2 linked regions of the Heyndrickxia acidicola genome follow. The protein of the gene in region 1 interacts with the protein of each later gene in a pairwise test. Links are inferred from orthologs where the notes say so. Each region holds a gene or a part of one and is shown in the gene's direction. Other genes may lie near its edges.

The links. Proteins that work in one complex are often made in the same cells at the same time.
Region 2: the proteins of A5N88_RS08870 (region 1) and A5N88_RS21230 interact in binary tests that used the Bacillus subtilis proteins (3 or more experiments, as listed by UniProt). The link is inferred for Heyndrickxia acidicola from one-to-one orthologs.

The regions. Positions count from the first base shown.
Region 1 is NZ_KV440953.1:1,890,114-1,898,174, reverse strand. What follows is about bases 512-4,187. They hold A5N88_RS08870 (MMPL family transporter), read left to right. Parts: upstream 512-903; coding sequence 904-3,987; downstream 3,988-4,187. Other genes in these bases: A5N88_RS08875 (MarR family winged helix-turn-helix transcriptional regulator), read left to right, coding at 512-901. In the rest of the region: A5N88_RS08880 (YkyB family protein), read right to left, coding at 1-289; more of A5N88_RS08875, read left to right, coding at 449-511; A5N88_RS08865 (sensor domain-containing protein), read left to right, coding at 4,416-6,461; A5N88_RS08860 (hypothetical protein), read left to right, coding at 6,804-7,025; fadH (2,4-dienoyl-CoA reductase), read left to right, coding at 7,347-8,061.
Region 2 is NZ_KV440953.1:4,571,099-4,579,296, reverse strand. Bases 2,666-6,478 are described here. They hold A5N88_RS21230 (efflux RND transporter permease subunit), read left to right. Parts: upstream 2,666-3,023; coding sequence 3,024-6,278; downstream 6,279-6,478. Other genes in these bases: A5N88_RS21225 (CcdC protein domain-containing protein), read right to left, coding at 6,407-6,478. Also shown: A5N88_RS21245 (Ger(x)C family spore germination protein), read left to right, coding at 1-566; A5N88_RS21240 (thioredoxin family protein), read left to right, coding at 693-1,016; A5N88_RS25235 (lmo0937 family membrane protein), read left to right, coding at 1,460-1,606; A5N88_RS21235 (TetR/AcrR family transcriptional regulator), read right to left, coding at 1,694-2,581; more of A5N88_RS21225, read right to left, coding at 6,479-6,937; copper chaperone CopZ, read right to left, coding at 7,839-8,063. UniProt on the Bacillus subtilis protein: Required for self-resistance to surfactin, an antimicrobial lipopeptide surfactant produced by B.subtilis. Also required for swarming motility.

The DNA.
Region 1 (8,061 bases):
GATGTGGAAGCTCACCGAAATCCTGTTTGGAAGGAGGAATATGAAATGAATAGTTCCCGCATTTAACCAGTACATCCGATTGCTGCTGGCTCCATTTGGGGTTTTCTGAAAAATGAAGGCCCAATTTCACAGCTTTTCCTTCTTTTATCATTTTCTCAATAGCAGCCTTTTTAAGCTTGTAGAGAAATTTTGGATTTGTTGCTGTCTTTGCATGTCTATTCACTGTAAATATGGCTTGTGAGAGGTTTTCGTTTGTAGGTTTTAACGGAGCGGATGACTGCAGATTCAAACTAAGATCTCCTTTCAGGGTTTAACGGCTTTTGAATTTCCTTTATTATACTACTTTTTAGTGAAGATGGAAAGGTGGGCAGGACGCCGGAAAAAGATTGACATGAAATGGGCATTTATATATAGTTTATACCGTAAACAGTTAAGGGGTTGAACTAATTTGGACAAAACAAAAATCAAGCTTTTAATCCAAAGGTACGAAGACGTTTATTTATTTGCGACCAAAAGTATTTCATCTATCATTTCTGAACAAGTTCTCGAGGATTTATCATTGGAGCAATATTCGATGCTGCGAAGAATACATATAGATGGTCCTGTGCGTGCTTCTGAATTAACGGATAAATTGGGGGTTCACAAAAGTGCCATCACAGCAAAGGTAGAAAAGCTTGTGAATAAAGGTTTAATCACTCGTGAGAGAGATGAAAAGGACCGGAGAAATGTTTACTTAACCACAACTTTAGAAGGAAGGAGTGTTTACGAAAAGGTAGAAGGCAGAATTGTTTCTTTCGTAGAGGAATATCTCGATGATCTTTCACATGAAGATCTTGAAAACTTCGTGAACTTATATGAAAAAATATTATTTATTATTAAAAACCATAAGGGGGCAAACTAATAATGAGATTAATCGTTCGTTTTCGCTGGGTGGTACTGCTCCTTTGGGTGCTGGCTGTATTTTTGCTGGCATGGAAAGCTCCGGGAATGGAGGGCCTTGTTAGGGATAAGGGTCAAATTTCTGTTCCGGATGGCTATCCTTCTAAAATAGCAGAAGAAATAAAAGCAAGGCATTCATCAAAGGACAAAAACACGGAATCCTTTATTGTCGTTTTTCATAGCGCTCAAAAACTCGGCACAAGCCAGATGCAAAATATCCATACAACAATTGATAGATTAAAAGATGATGAGAAAGATCTCAGTATCCGTGATATTACAAACTATTTCGACCAAAAGGACCTGAAGAATCAGTTGGTTTCAAAGGATGGAAAAACCATGCTGGCCCTGCTGGATATAAATAAGGGGAACCAGGAAATAAAGGATATCCGCTCCCGTCTGGACAAGGCAATAAAGACACCAAATGTAGAAACCATGATGACGGGGGAGGCGCTTATAAATGAGGACGTGGTTATTAGCTCTCAGGCAGGACTAAAGAAAACGGAAATTATTACTTTTGTCTTTATTCTTGCAGTATTAGTACTCGTTTTCCGGTCGGTGGTTGCTCCGCTTATTCCTTTAATTACGGTTGGATTTTCGTATATTATTAGCCAATCTGTTGTTGCTATTTTAGTAGATAAGGTTAATTTTCCTTTATCTAACTTTACACAAATATTTTTAGTGGCAGTTTTATTTGGAGTAGGTACGGATTATTGTATTTTACTTCTTAGCCGCTATAAAGAGGAGCTATCCAGCGGGAAGGAGACCATTCCCGCTATCATCAGCACCTATAAAACTGCAGGAAAAACAGTTCTTTTTAGCGGGATTGCAGTTTTAATAGGATTTGCTTCCATCGGTTTTGCGAGTTTTAAGCTCTATCAATCTGCTTCTGCCGTTGCTATAGGAATTGTTTTCTTATTAATCGCATTGTTGACGATTGTGCCTTTCTTTATGGCTACCTTGAAAAAAGGTCTTTTCTGGCCTGTTAAAGGGGATATCTCACATTCTCAAAGTAAATTGTGGGGCCGTATGGGCAATTTGGCGATAGCAAGGCCCCTTATAGCTGTTGGGATCGTTGCCATCATAACCATTCCTCTGTTGATCAGCTACGACGGAAAGCTTTCCTATAATTCACTGGATGAAGTCGGAAATAAATATGAATCGGTGAGAGCATTTAATCTCGTAGCAGACAGCTTCGGGCCTGGAAACATCATGCCGGTTGAAGTTGTACTGGAAAATGATGTGTCAATGAAATCCAAGGATTATCTTGGGCTGATGGAAAAAATAAATAATGATGTGGCAACTGTCAGCCATGTAGATAAAGTGAGGAGTGCAACACGTCCGCTTGGTGAAATCATGAAAGAAATCTATGTGAAAAAACAAGCGGGTTCCCTAAGTCAAGGAATTCAAAAGGGAAATAAAGGAATAGACAAAATAAAAAATGGTTTAAACAGCGCTGCTCAAAACCTTTCTGATTCCAAGCCGAAAATTAATCAAGCTACTTCAGGAATTGGAAGCTTACAAACGGGAACGAAAAGTCTGCAATCCGGCATTGGAGATCTGCAAACAGCCTTAACTAAAATTGAAAAAGGAATTCGTTCAGGCTCTAAAGGAGCGGGAGATTTAAAAGCTGGAGTAGAGCAGGCACAAAAACAGGCAGCTTTTTTACAAAGCAGTACTCAAACCCTGCTCAGTCATTATGATGAAATTCATAACGGAGTAGGAGAAATCTTAAAAAATTACGAGGCCATTCCTTCTCAATTAAATCAAGCCTCAGTTAATTTGAAGGAACTTGCCGGGCGCCATCCGGAAATTGCAGCTGATCCTCAATTTCAAGGAACGATGAAAAACATTGCCATTGCGAATGGAACAGCATCCATTTTGAACAGCAAGCTGTCTGATTTAAATAATGGTTTAAGCCAGGCAAATTCAGCCCTTTCACAAATTACAGGCGGATTAGGCAAGTTTGAATCAGGCTTCACTCCAATCATCAGCGGACTGGCAAGCTTAGAAAATGGGATAGCCCAGGCGGCAGATGGACAGTCGCAGGTGATTGGCAAGCTGCCAGATGTGACATACGGGCTTGGAAAGATTGCAGACGGACAGTCGCAGCTTCAAGAAGGATTTGGTTCACTTGGCGGGCAGCTGGATCAACTGTCTTCCGGCTTAAACCAAAGCGTGGATGGCCTAAACCAAATTGGCACTGGCCTTGACAAAACCGGCAATTACTTAAATAAGCTTTCTCAAACTGCCAGCCTGAAAGACGCCGGTGTCTATATTCCAGACGAACTTTTGACAAATAAGGATTTTCAAAAATCTTTTGATGCGTATGTTTCAAAAGATGGAAAAATGGCCACTTTTGACATTGTATTAGACCAAAATCCATATTCTAATCAAGCAATTGATACAGTAGAGAAAATTTCTGATACCATAAAACGCTCATTGAAAGGCACAAAGCTTGAAAATGCCCAAATTGGAATTGGCGGAGTTTCGAGTATGAACCATGACCTGCAAACCATGTCCAAATCCGATTATAGCCGCACTGTTTCACTGATGCTTATAGGTATTTTTATCGCTTTGGTCATCATGTTAAGGTCACTGATCATGCCAATTTATATGATTGCTTCTCTCCTTTTAACCTATTACTGTTCTATTTCTGTAACAGAAATTGTGTTTGAGCATATACTTGGCTACTCAGGAATCAGCTGGGCTGTCCCTTTCTTTGGCTTTGTTATTCTTATGGCTCTCGGAATAGATTATTCTATATTCTTAATGGACCGATTCACTGAGTATCGCCACTTACAAGTAAAAGAAGGTATTCTGATGGCAATGAAAAATATGGGGACGGTTATTATATCTGCTGCTATTATTCTGGCAGGAACATTTGCAGCCATGCTGCCATCAGGAGTATTGTCCTTGCTGGAAATAGCAACAATTGTCCTCACAGGTTTATTGTTCTATGCTTTAATCTTCTTGCCGCTGCTGATTCCGGTTATTGTGAAATTACTGGGCAAAGCCAATTGGTGGCCATTTATCTCTATGAAAGAATAATATAACAGTGCCTGCTTAAAGATGATGTTCCAGTCACAGGGATATCCATTTTTAAAGCAGGCTTCTTTTTTTCATGAAGGCTGTGTTAAATTCCAATGCGGATAACTGCTCGTTTTTTAGCTTATCCGTGTTAAAAACAACAGTGTTCTTTAACAAAGTTTTCATGAAAGTACTATTAACCAAAGGCTTGGTGCAATGAATATTGATGAATGGTATGGGAGGAAAATGAAAAAACGCTAAACCTTCTCTATTTTTAACCGAAATAAAAAATGGAGGTCTGTTTACATAGTAATAAATTTTTAAATCAACATGATTTTTTCGTTATCATTTATTCTTGCTAACATTCTATTAATTTCGACTTTTTCCTTGTAAAATGATTAATATATAAATAATAAACAATATTAGGGGTTATTAAAAAGGATGATTGTATGAATCAGATTAAAAATGCTATGCCAGCCGTGTACAAGAGACATCCTATTCCATTTAACAAAGAAAGAGCTGAATTTATTTATATTGTTGGTGTAGAGCCTGGGCCTACATTTCGTCTGTTATTTGCTAACGAAGATGGACTTGGAATTGGTAACATTAATATGGGGAATGCGGGAAAGCTTATAGAAGAATTAGTGAATGCTGAAGATTTCCAAGCAGTATATTCAAGCTTTCAAAAAGTTGTGGATACAAAGCGGCCTTTTTGGGTTAAAGAAACAGTACAGAGAAATAATCAGATTCAATCCTACGAGACCCATTTAGAAGGAATGAAGGATAATGAAGGAAATATCCAGTGCATTATTTCAATAACAAGGGAAGTGAGTTCTCTCATTGAAGAGTTTTCCCGGCATCCATTATTTGAATCTAATTCGGATGGAGTCATATCAATCCACGAAGATGGCTCGATAATAGAAGCCAATAATGCTATGGGCAAATTGCTTGGTATTCCGGAAAACGAGCTTGAGAATATTTCCATTTACAGCCTTTTTGAGCAGGAAAAAACTCTAAAGTTGAAAAATCTTCTGGATGCCGCTTTTAAAGGGATAAACCAAGAGCCCTTTTGTCATCTTATCCTAAGTCCTTTCGGGAATGAAGTTAAAGCACAGCTTAAGCTTGTCCCTTTTTATACTGGCGATCAAGTTACTTCCGTTTACATCGTTGTTCGAGATATTACAGAAAACACAAAAAATCTGCAGACAATTGAGTATATGGCTTACCATGATTATTTGACAGGGTTGGGAAACAGGCGGTCGTTAATGGAGGATTTAACGGGACTGGTGGAAAAATCAGGTGGAGATCAAGTGAATTTTGCCGTTCTATATATGGATATAGACCGCTTTAAATATTTTAATGATACATTTGGACATCAGGCAGGCGATGAATTACTCAGACAAATTGCAAAACGATTGAAGGGATTGTTTTTAAAGGAAACGCATCTTTACCGGCAAGGCGGAGATGAATTTGTCATTGTTTTGAAAGACAGCGATAGGAAAAAAGTTTGTACAATTGCACAAAAACTTCTTGTCATATTCCATGAACCCTTCATGATAAATGAGCAGGACTACTATATAACCCCTTCAATTGGGATCAGTATGTATCCCTCAGATGGAAAAGATGCTGAAAGTCTGATAAAAAACGCGGATAGTGCCCTCTATAGAGTAAAACAAAAAGGGAGAGGGCATTTTCAGTTTTACCGTTCAGATATGAATGAAGCATTTCCCAGCTATATCCTTATGGAATCTCACCTGCGGAAGGCCATTGAAAAGAACGAGTTTACCATTCATTATCAGCCGCAGGTAAACTTAAATACGGGAAGAACAACTAGCTTTGAAGCATTGCTCCGTTGGAATAACCGGAAATTTGGGAACGTGCCACCTGCTCAATTTATCCCTCTTGCAGAAGAGACGGGTTTAATTATTTCAATTGGAGAATGGGTGATTGAAACGGTGTGCCGTCAAATTTCAGAATGGCATTTAAAAGGGTACAAAGATATACGGGTAGCTGTAAATATATCGCCTAAGCAATTCCAACAGCCAAGTTTGCCCGTTACGATTTGTGAAGCACTTCAGAAATATGGTCTGCAGCCATCTTCCCTTGAAATTGAAATAACTGAAGGAGCTATGGAGGATACAAGAGTAACTCTTACCATGCTCCAGAGATTAAAGGAAATAGGAGTTATTATTTCAGTAGATGATTTTGGAACAGGGTATTCATCCTTAAATTATCTCAAACAATTCCCAATTGATATTTTAAAAATCGATCAATCCTTTGTTAAAGAAATTCAAGTAAATGAAAAGGACGCTGCCATAACCAAAACAATTATTCATTTAGCGCATAATTTGGGGATGGAAGTAGTGGCTGAAGGAGTGGAGGAAAAGGGTCAGGTGCAATTTTTGCTTTCAGCCAGGTGCCAAAAAGCACAAGGCTTTTACTTCAGTAAGCCCGTAACCGCCGAAGAAATTGAAAAAAAGTTAGAATGCGTTTAATGCATTTTACTAGGTGTATTCTCTTACCCGTATAGGAATCAAGCATAAGCAATCTTAAAACAATATTGCTCATTGCTTGATTTTTTTTATTCTGTATATATTGGGAAGAATTAGATATTTCGTCGATACAGCGGCCAACTTGATCATACAAGGCTTTTTTGGTTGAAATCTGCTGGGTATACATGTATATTTTTTATAATGGCTTAATAAGGTATCTCACTTTATCTCATTTTACTAGTATTTAGTACCGCAACCTTCTCTTTAAACAAATGTATTTCTTCATACACTTCATTTAGCAAGAAAAGAAGGTTCAGTAAAACGAGGAGGAAAGGAGAAATGTGCATGTTAAAGCAACACAAGCAAATGGACATTATGATTGTCCCTACAGAGACGGGAAATGTAAAAATTTTCTCATACGGGTTCATACCACTTGGATCGAGGGGACAGGTATATATAGACTATAACGGCGTAACTATATCTGTAAAAGGCTACCATCGAAAAAAAGCCATTATTCGTGCCATTACCAGATTAAATGAGTCGTTGTTGAATAAAAAAGAAGATTAATATCAAAGTACCGTTTTAAAAGTTTATAAGGAGCCGGCTGGAAAAATCCTTTTCAGTCTGGCTCCTTTATTTATTTCTCTCTGCTGAAGTTTATTTTTAAATGCAGTCAATGGTGAAGTCAGCAGGTAGGCTGGATTCCAGGGGAAAAAGAGGGGCAATGCCGCTCGCGGAAAGCGTGTACCTTAGAGGAAATCAACAGGCAATATTACAGAGAGCCAGGAATTAAAGGTCTGTGTATCAAATATCAACAACATTTTAAATAGATAATTTCAAATATTAATTGAATAATAGTAAAATGAGTAGCGCTTTCATGGTACAATTATGAGTGAATACTCATTCATTGGAGGGGTCAGCGTGAAGGATAAAGTCGTAATTATTACAGGCGGTTCAAGCGGTATGGGAAAATACATGGCGTTAAGATTTGCCAAAGCAGGGGCGAAGGTGGTAGTCACTGGAAGAAGCGAAGAACGGTTAAATGAAGTGGAAAGAGAATTGAAAGAGATTCATTCAGACATATTAACCATTCCTATGGACGTCAGAGAGCCAGAGGATGTCGAAAGAATGGTTCACGAGACAGATAAGGCTTTTGGAAGAATTGATTATCTAGTGAATAATGCAGCAGGCAATTTTATTTGTCCAGCCGAAAAATTATCCGTAAATGGCTGGAATTCGGTGATTAACATTGTTTTAAATGGAACTTTTTATTGCTCAAGGGCAGTCGGTCATTATTGGATTGAAAAACAAGTGAAAGGCAGCATGATAAATATGGTTGCTACATACGCATGGGGAGCAGGAGCAGGTGTCATCCATTCTGCAGCGGCTAAGGCCGGTGTATTGTCGATGACAAGAACTCTTGCAGTTGAATGGGGCATAAAGTACGGGATTCGAGTGAATGCCATTGCACCCGGTCCTATAGAACGTACAGGAGGTTCAGATAAACTGTGGGAATCCGAAGAAGCTGCAAAGCGTACAATAAAAAGCGTGCCCCTAGGCAGGCTGGGAACGCCGGAAGAAATAGCGGATTTAGCTTATTTTA
Region 2 (8,198 bases), 2.7 Mb from region 1 along the record:
TCGCTTCCTATTTATATTCCAAAGGAAGAACGACTTATCTGCCCATTATTAGAAAGGTAAACAATACGGAATTGGAAATCAGCGGGATGGGCCTTTTTAATAATAAAAGATTAGTTCAAAAAATTGGCGAAGAAAAAATGTTTTTCTTTAAAATCCTGGTGGATAAATACAGTGAAGGCAGCGAAACCATTAAATTAGATGGGGATGAAGCAGTCGTCAGAAGTATCAGCTCCACCAATAAAATAAAGGTGAATACTCATAAACATCCGACAGAGGTAACAATTGAAGTAAAAGTTAATGGAGTAATTCGTGAATTTACTGGTAATCATCTAGACATGAAAAAAGAAAACGTCATTAGAGAAAAATTTGAAAAGATAATAAAAAAAGAAACGCTGAGCATGCTAAAGCAATTTCAAAAAAATCATATTGATCCTGTAGGCATTGGCGAACGCGTTCAAAGCGTTACGCGCCATTTTAACTGGAGCAAGTGGAGGGACGAATATCCAAACGTTAAATTTAAGGTGAAACCAAAGGTTATTATCATGGAAAGCGGTACGGTGGAGTAAGTTCATTTCTAAGCGCTTTTTATAACAACATTCACTTTCTATTCTATAAGCAAGCAGAAACATTGAATTACACAGGAAGAATGACTACAATACAATTATAGTTTTAATAACACGAGGTGGTATAGAGTGGAAGAAATTAAAAAAACCGAAACATATCAAGAACTCATTTCTCAATCAGAGCCAGTCATCATAAAGTTTTTTGCTGATTGGTGCCCGGATTGCAAGGTAATGGACATGTTCATTGATGATGTAATAAAAGAACATCAAGAGTACAAGTGGTTCGAAATGAATACCGATCAATTCCCTGAGGTGGCAAAAGAGAACCAGGTAATGGGGATTCCGAGCCTTCTCATTTTCCAGGACGGTGAAAAGAAAGCACATTTACACAGTGCAAATGCAAAATCACCTGAACAAGTGAAGGATTTTTTAGAATTAGTAAAATCTAACTAAAAAATGCGGAAGCGCCTTGTTCATCGGCGTACGGATTCCGTAGTCTTTGACTGAGATAAAGGAAACACAGTGAGGAACGAGCTGATGTTTCCTTATCGTAGGGAAAAGACGCAGAAATCCGATAGGCGCTGGAGCTGGACAATGAAATGGGGAAGCCCCTTGTTCATGACTGAGATAAAGGAATCATAGCGAGGCCGTTCATAAAAATTTTATAGGCTAATCCTCAATAAACCCGGCAAGAGCCGGGTTTATTATTTATACAGAGTTCAGTCTGTCATCTTTTCTCCTCTAATTTCTGCCAATTAATATTCAAAGTATATTCTCACTTTTCCATTTTATCATGAGAAAAATGGATTAAATGATGACTAACTTGTTTGCTTTTTAAATTTTGGGGTAATCTATCAGTAAGTAAAGCAAATAAACAGAAAGAAAGGTGAAAATACATGCTTTGGACTATAATTGGTATTTTGCTTATACTTTGGATTTTAGGATTTTCCCTTCACATTGCAGGCGGATTAATTCACATCCTGCTGGTTATTGCTATCATTGTCTTCATCATTAACCTTGTAACAGGTCGAAGACGATCATAGCAGGTCAAATAAGAAAAAAGAGTAAAAATTTTATACTTTCCACAAAAAAAGCAGGGCCCTTGGCCCTGCTTTTTCCATTTCAAACTCTTACAAAAGCTTTATTCCCAGAAGGCCTCCGATTTTCTGTCTTTGCTCTTCCAGTTCTTTTATTCCTTTAAAGTTTGTTAACAGTCCCTGAAATACGTATTTTTTAATAGGCATACTAGCAGCTTCGTTTAACAGGAAATCAGCGGCATCCATCAGCTCCTGCTGCTTTTCCGCCTTTAAGGGCAGCTGTTCTAATATCGATTTCATTTCTTTTAAGATATGCACTACTTCTTCCTCCGGATTGCTATTTTCTTTACAGCTCGTTTGGAAGAAGGCATCGATCCCGTTTGAACCGATTATCGGCTCCTCCCCTTTCTCCAAAAAGGATACTACCAACTCATCAATTCTTTTCATAATGAACTCAGACAGTCTGTCAACATTGAGTTGGATTCCCTGAAAGATCGTTACTCTTAAATATGAATTTCGAATTCCGTCCAAAGAAAGAATAACATCTCCAATAAAGGGTCTGATTTTATCACCATATATCATCATTAAGTGGCTTTCATACCATTTTATCGTCTCTGCAATATTTTTCTGTAAATATTCTCGCAGCTCTTTATTAATGGAATGATTTTGCTCACGTATGTGCATAACGATAAAATCCCGATGCTGTATAAAAAATTCAAATTGCGCCTTAATTTGTTCTTTCATTTTATCGCGGGGTGCCAATTCCGTTTCGCTTATTTTCACTATTTTCGAGCGCAGAATCGCGTAGTAATAATCAAAAATAGCAAGTAAAAGCTCTTCTTTGGATGAAAAATAAGTATAAAATGCTCCCTTTGAAATGCCATACTCTGTTACAATATCCTGCACAGAAGTTGACTGAAAGCCTTTTTCAGCAAATAGCTTAATCGCTGTTTCCAATAGCTCAATTTTTTTTTGTTTCATCCTTTTTCACCTCCCAATCGTACATACCACTTTAAGAGTATGATTCAGGCTGCAGGATGGGCATGGGCATGCGCATACATCTCGTTTCGCACCCCCATAAAGTCCCTTTGTATCTTCTATTTAGAAATCCAAAAAACAAAAGTGTATACAAGTCCATTCCTGCGATGATATGACTTCATAAAAAATTTATATAAAACAAATACTTATTTCTTGAAATGATATGACCAGTCAGTTATATTTTAAAAGGTAATGACCAGTCAGTCAAACTTATCTTTTACCTAGTCTTTATTACATATCCACTTTTCTTTTAGGGTCACCGAAGGACTGCCAGGAAAAAGCGGCTTACAACATTGCCGTCAAAATGGGGTAATTTTTTAAGAAAGCATTACATGAAACACAAAGCAGCTACCCTTTCGGTTGCTGGAAAAGGAGCGAGAATCTATTGAACGCTATCATTAACTTTTGCTTGAAAAACAAGTTTGCCATTTGGCTGATTACACTGATCGTCACAATAGCAGGCATTTATGCAGGGATAAATATGAAAATGGAAACCCTCCCTAATATTAATGCACCTATTATTACGATTACCACCACCTACCCTGGTGCAACACCGAATCAGGTAGCGGAAGACGTAACAAAGCCAATAGAGCAGCAAATTAAAAATCTTCCAGGCGTGGATACAGTGAGTTCGACCTCCATGCAAAATGCTTCTACTATCCAAATTCAATACAACTACAATAAAGATATGGATAAAGCACAAAACGAAGTAAAGGATGCCTTAACATCTGTCAATCTTCCGGACAACGTAAAGACTCCAACCGTTTCACGTTTTAATATTAATGATTTTCCAATCCTTTCCTTAAGCCTGTCCAATAAACATCAATCATTGGCTGAACTGACGCAAACAGCTACTGAGGATGTAATTCCGGACTTGGAGGGAATTGAAGGGGTTTCCCAGGTACAGGCATCAGGTCAGTATGTGCAAGAAGTGGACCTTACCTTTAACCAGGATAAACTGAATAAGTACGGCCTGTCTGAAGACACAATTAAACAATTGATTCAGGGTTCTGATGTATCCGTTCCCCTTGGGTTGATTAATTTTGGCAACAAAAATAAATCTGTTGTCATTGATGGAAATATAAAGTCCCTGGACGATTTTAAAAATATTGAAATTCCTTATACACCAAAACAGACTCCGTCAATGGGTGCTGCTGGAGGCAGTCAATCCTCCCAGGCTCAAGGAGGCATGCAGTCACAAAGCCAAGCAAGTCAGAGCGGACAAATGACAGGCAGACAAGGTTCTCAAAGCCAGGGTGCAGGTGCTCAGTATCAAAGTCAGTCCCACGCTCAATCTAGTACAGCAAATACTCAAGCCGGCAGTTCTCAAGCTGCTAATGTAAACCTTCCTACCGTTAAATTAAAGGATTTGGCAAACATTGTCCTGGTAGGCAAGCATGAATCTATTTCAAAAACAAACGGCCAAGAATCCATCGGGATTGAAATTACGAAATCCCAAGATGCGAATACCGTTGATGTTGCCAACAATATAAATGATGAAGTAAGCAAATTGAAAAAGACCCACCCGGGATTAACGGTATCGACCATTTTAGATCAGGCTACACCAATCAAGGATTCTGTCCAAACGATGCTGACAAAAGCCATCATCGGTGCAATCTTTGCCGTTTTAATTATCCTGATTTTCCTTAGAAACATCCGGTCTACCATTATTTCAGTCATATCGATTCCGCTTTCTCTATTAATCGGCGTCCTCATCCTTAAGCAAATGGATATTTCGCTGAATATTATGACCCTGGGCGCTATGACAGTCGCTATAGGACGGGTAGTCGACGATTCCATTGTCGTCATAGAAAATATCTATAGGCGCATGTCTGATTCAAATGAACCATTAAGAGGAAAAGATTTAATCCGAGAAGCAACAAAGGAAATGTTCCGTCCTATTGCTTCCTCCACTATTGTAACCGTCGCGGTCTTTCTGCCGCTTGGTTTAGTGCAGGGAATGGTCGGACAGCTGTTTCTACCTTTTGCCTTAACACTCGTATTCTCGCTATTAGCGTCCCTTGTCGTAGCTGTTACCGTTGTACCAATGTTTGCGGATTCCTTATTTAAAAAAGAAATAAAGAAAAAAAGCCAGCATGAAAAAGAACCAGCAGCAGGAAGGCTTGCCGGTGCCTATAAAAAGGCGTTAAACTGGTCCTTGAACCATAAGCTGATCACGTTTGGATTAGCCGTTCTGCTGTTGATAGGGAGCTTCTTTTTAGTGCCATTCATCGGTGTCAGCTTTATATCCAATGACCAACAAAAAACGGTTATGGCGACCTTTAATCCGAATCCAGGTGAAACACAACAGGATGTTGAAACCGTTGCTTCCAAAGCAGATGACTATTTCCTTCATCGGAAAGGCGTCCAAAATATCCAGTACTCCATTGGAAAAAGCCCATTTGGAGGAAACGACCAATCAGCGGTGTTCTATGCTGTATACAACAAGGATGCCAAAAACTTTGATAAAGAGCCTGACAAAGTCATAAAAGATCTACAAAGCATGACGAATAAGGGAACCTGGAAGTCTCAGGATTTCTCATCCTCAGGCAGCAGCAATCAAATAACCGTATCGGTATACGGTGACGATATCGATCAAATTAAACCAGTCGTTGAAAAGCTAGAAAACAATATGAAAGACGTTAAGAATTTAAAAAACGTAGATTCAAGTCTTTCTAAAACCTATCAGGAATATACACTTGAGGCTGATCAAAGCAAGCTCAGCAAGCTTGGGCTGACAGCTGGACAAATCGCCATGGGATTAAACCAATCAGGCAATAATCCCGCACTGACAACCCTTAAAATAAATGGTAAAGATATAGATGTTTATGTTCAAGCGGACAAAAGCAGCTATACAAATGTAAATGATTTAACCAATACAAAAATCAAGACCGCTTTAGGAAGTGAAGTACCGTTAAACAAGGTCGTCACAGTAAAAACCGGCGATACACCTGATACAATTTCCCGTCAGGACGGAAAGATGTACGCAAGCGTAACCGGAACAGTCGGCCAAGGTGATGTATCAAAGGTATCAAAAGATGTACAAAAAGCGATTGATAAAACAGATATCCCTAAAAACGTTCAAGTATCAATGGGCGGTGTGACAAAGGATATCAAAGATTCCTTTACAAATCTCGGCTTAGCCATGCTCGCAGCAGTGGCCATTGTTTATCTTATCCTTGTCATTACATTTGGCGGAGCATTGGCACCACTTGCCGTTTTATTCTCCCTGCCTTTCGCTATCATTGGCGGACTTGTGGCACTATGGATTACTCATGAAACACTCAGCGTGACATCCATGATCGGCGCCCTTATGCTGATTGGAATTGTTGTGACCAATGCCATTGTATTAATTGACCGTGTAATCCATAAAGAAAGAGAAGGATTCACAACAAGGGAAGCATTGCTTGAAGCGGGCGCAACCCGTCTTCGTCCAATTCTTATGACTGCTATTGCTACGATCGGGGCATTACTCCCATTGGCATTCGGGTTTGAAGGCGGAGGATTGATTTCAAAAGGCATGGGCGTCACCGTTATTGGCGGTCTTGCCAGCTCTACACTGCTTACATTGTTAATCGTTCCTGTGGTGTATGAGTTTTTTATGAAGTTTACAAGAAAGAGCAGCAGGAAAGAATCGTAACAAGATAGGCGCTGAAGCTAGACAAGAAAGTATCCACAGGTTTAGCATTTTATCATTACCTAAACAATAATAAAAAAGCAGATGCTTCTCAGCATCTGCTTTTTTGCATAGATTATCTTTTTTACCCTTCAACTGCTAATCTGCCGGTTTTCTTCTGCCATCCCCCTTGCCTTCCTAATAACATAAAAAGCATAGCCGACATAATAGACAACCAGCAAAAAATACACACCCATGGTCAAAGGATCCTTTGTGTACTGCATGTTCATCTGGCTGGAATTTAAATCGGCTTGTTTTCCTGATACTTGAAAAAGATAAAACATTCTATACAGGAAACGGCTTAAAAACACAAATAACACAAACGTCTCTATCCATATATGTGTACGATAGTAAATAGTGCCTTGCCTGGTTTCAAAGCGGCTCCATTTGATCGCCATGATCAGCAGTACACTGCCCAGAAGGCTTCCTGCAATTTCATAAATATAAGATACGGGGTGAATGGCACTGACTCCGAGCAAAAGCAGGACAACCAAAAGCAAAATCGTGCTTCGAATGACCAGCCTTCTTTGATGGTACGCTTGAAAACCAATCGACCTTTTAACACGGCGGTAAAGAATAAAAGCAATAAGCAAAACTGGAATTACATACTGGCTGTAATTCATGAAATACCACCTTTCATAATTGCATCTATTTAGATGATACCTCATTCCCTTATCAGTTTATATAGCCGCTACGCTTTTTTTCTAATGAATAAAGACCAGATAGGCCATGGTTTGAGCCCTCTCCTCGCTTGTCTTGATTGCAGAACCTTGTGGTTAATAAATCGCCCGCGTGGGGTACGGGGATGTAAAAGTGATTAACACTATATCGTCACTTTATTTGATTATATTTCAGGCTGCATTTGAACATTTCCTGCAGTTGGAGCGTTAGCAGTAGAAGAAAAATTGGCATTAACCCATTTAATGCTCACCACAAGGATGCTTTTCATCTCGCAACTGGATTTTACGGGCGATTTCAAACGAAATACGAGCGACTTTTTGGACAATACGGACGAAAAATCGAAAAATTCGGGCGAAATTCTGCTGTTTACAGGCGATTTAGGATAATATACCAAGGTTGCACCCCGATTCGCTTTAGTCCACTAAAGGGGTCAGACCCCTTTCATGCTTTACCGAACAAAAGCACCATGCTTGGCTCAGACGTTTTCTAAGCCAAGCATGGTGCAGTCTATTCATTTATTTCCTTGTATTTATGTTTAAATCTTTATTTTAAGGTTATTCCATAGCCTCAGCAGTACGATGATTATCCCCTGTCATCATTTATACAAAAAGCAGCAATCTATAGAAAAATACCCTTAAAAAACAAATAGCCCTTCCAAGGCAAATAATTTTGCTCTTGAAAAGGCAGGAAACTTTAAAAGTGACTGTGTTCATTGTGGATGTCAAATTTCGCTCCAGACGCTCTCTTCCCGCGGACACCTCAAAAGCTTCCTAGCACTTTTCACGCAGGAGCTTCATCCCTTCACCGCATTAAGACGAAATCGATAATGACCTTTAACAAAGCCTAAAAAAAAGGAACAATTTGTTCTGCGTCGTAGCCTTGCTCCTCTATTTCCTTTTTAATCTCAACGGCTGCAACTTTTTCAGCATCAAAGTCGACTTGAACCTCTCCGCTTTTAAGATCTACTTCTACCTCTTCGACACCTGCAAGTCGTCCAACACTCTCTTGAATGGTTTTTACACAATGGTTACAGGACATTCCTGTTACTTTAAAGGTAATATTTTGCATATAAACTGCCTCCCGTCCTATTTTCTTTACTATGCCCTTTTTTCAGTTATCATAATCTATTCCCGTTATAGTATACTCCCCTACCCTATAAAAAAGCTTTTCAATTTTGAGCAGCCAATGGATAATTGCCGTCCT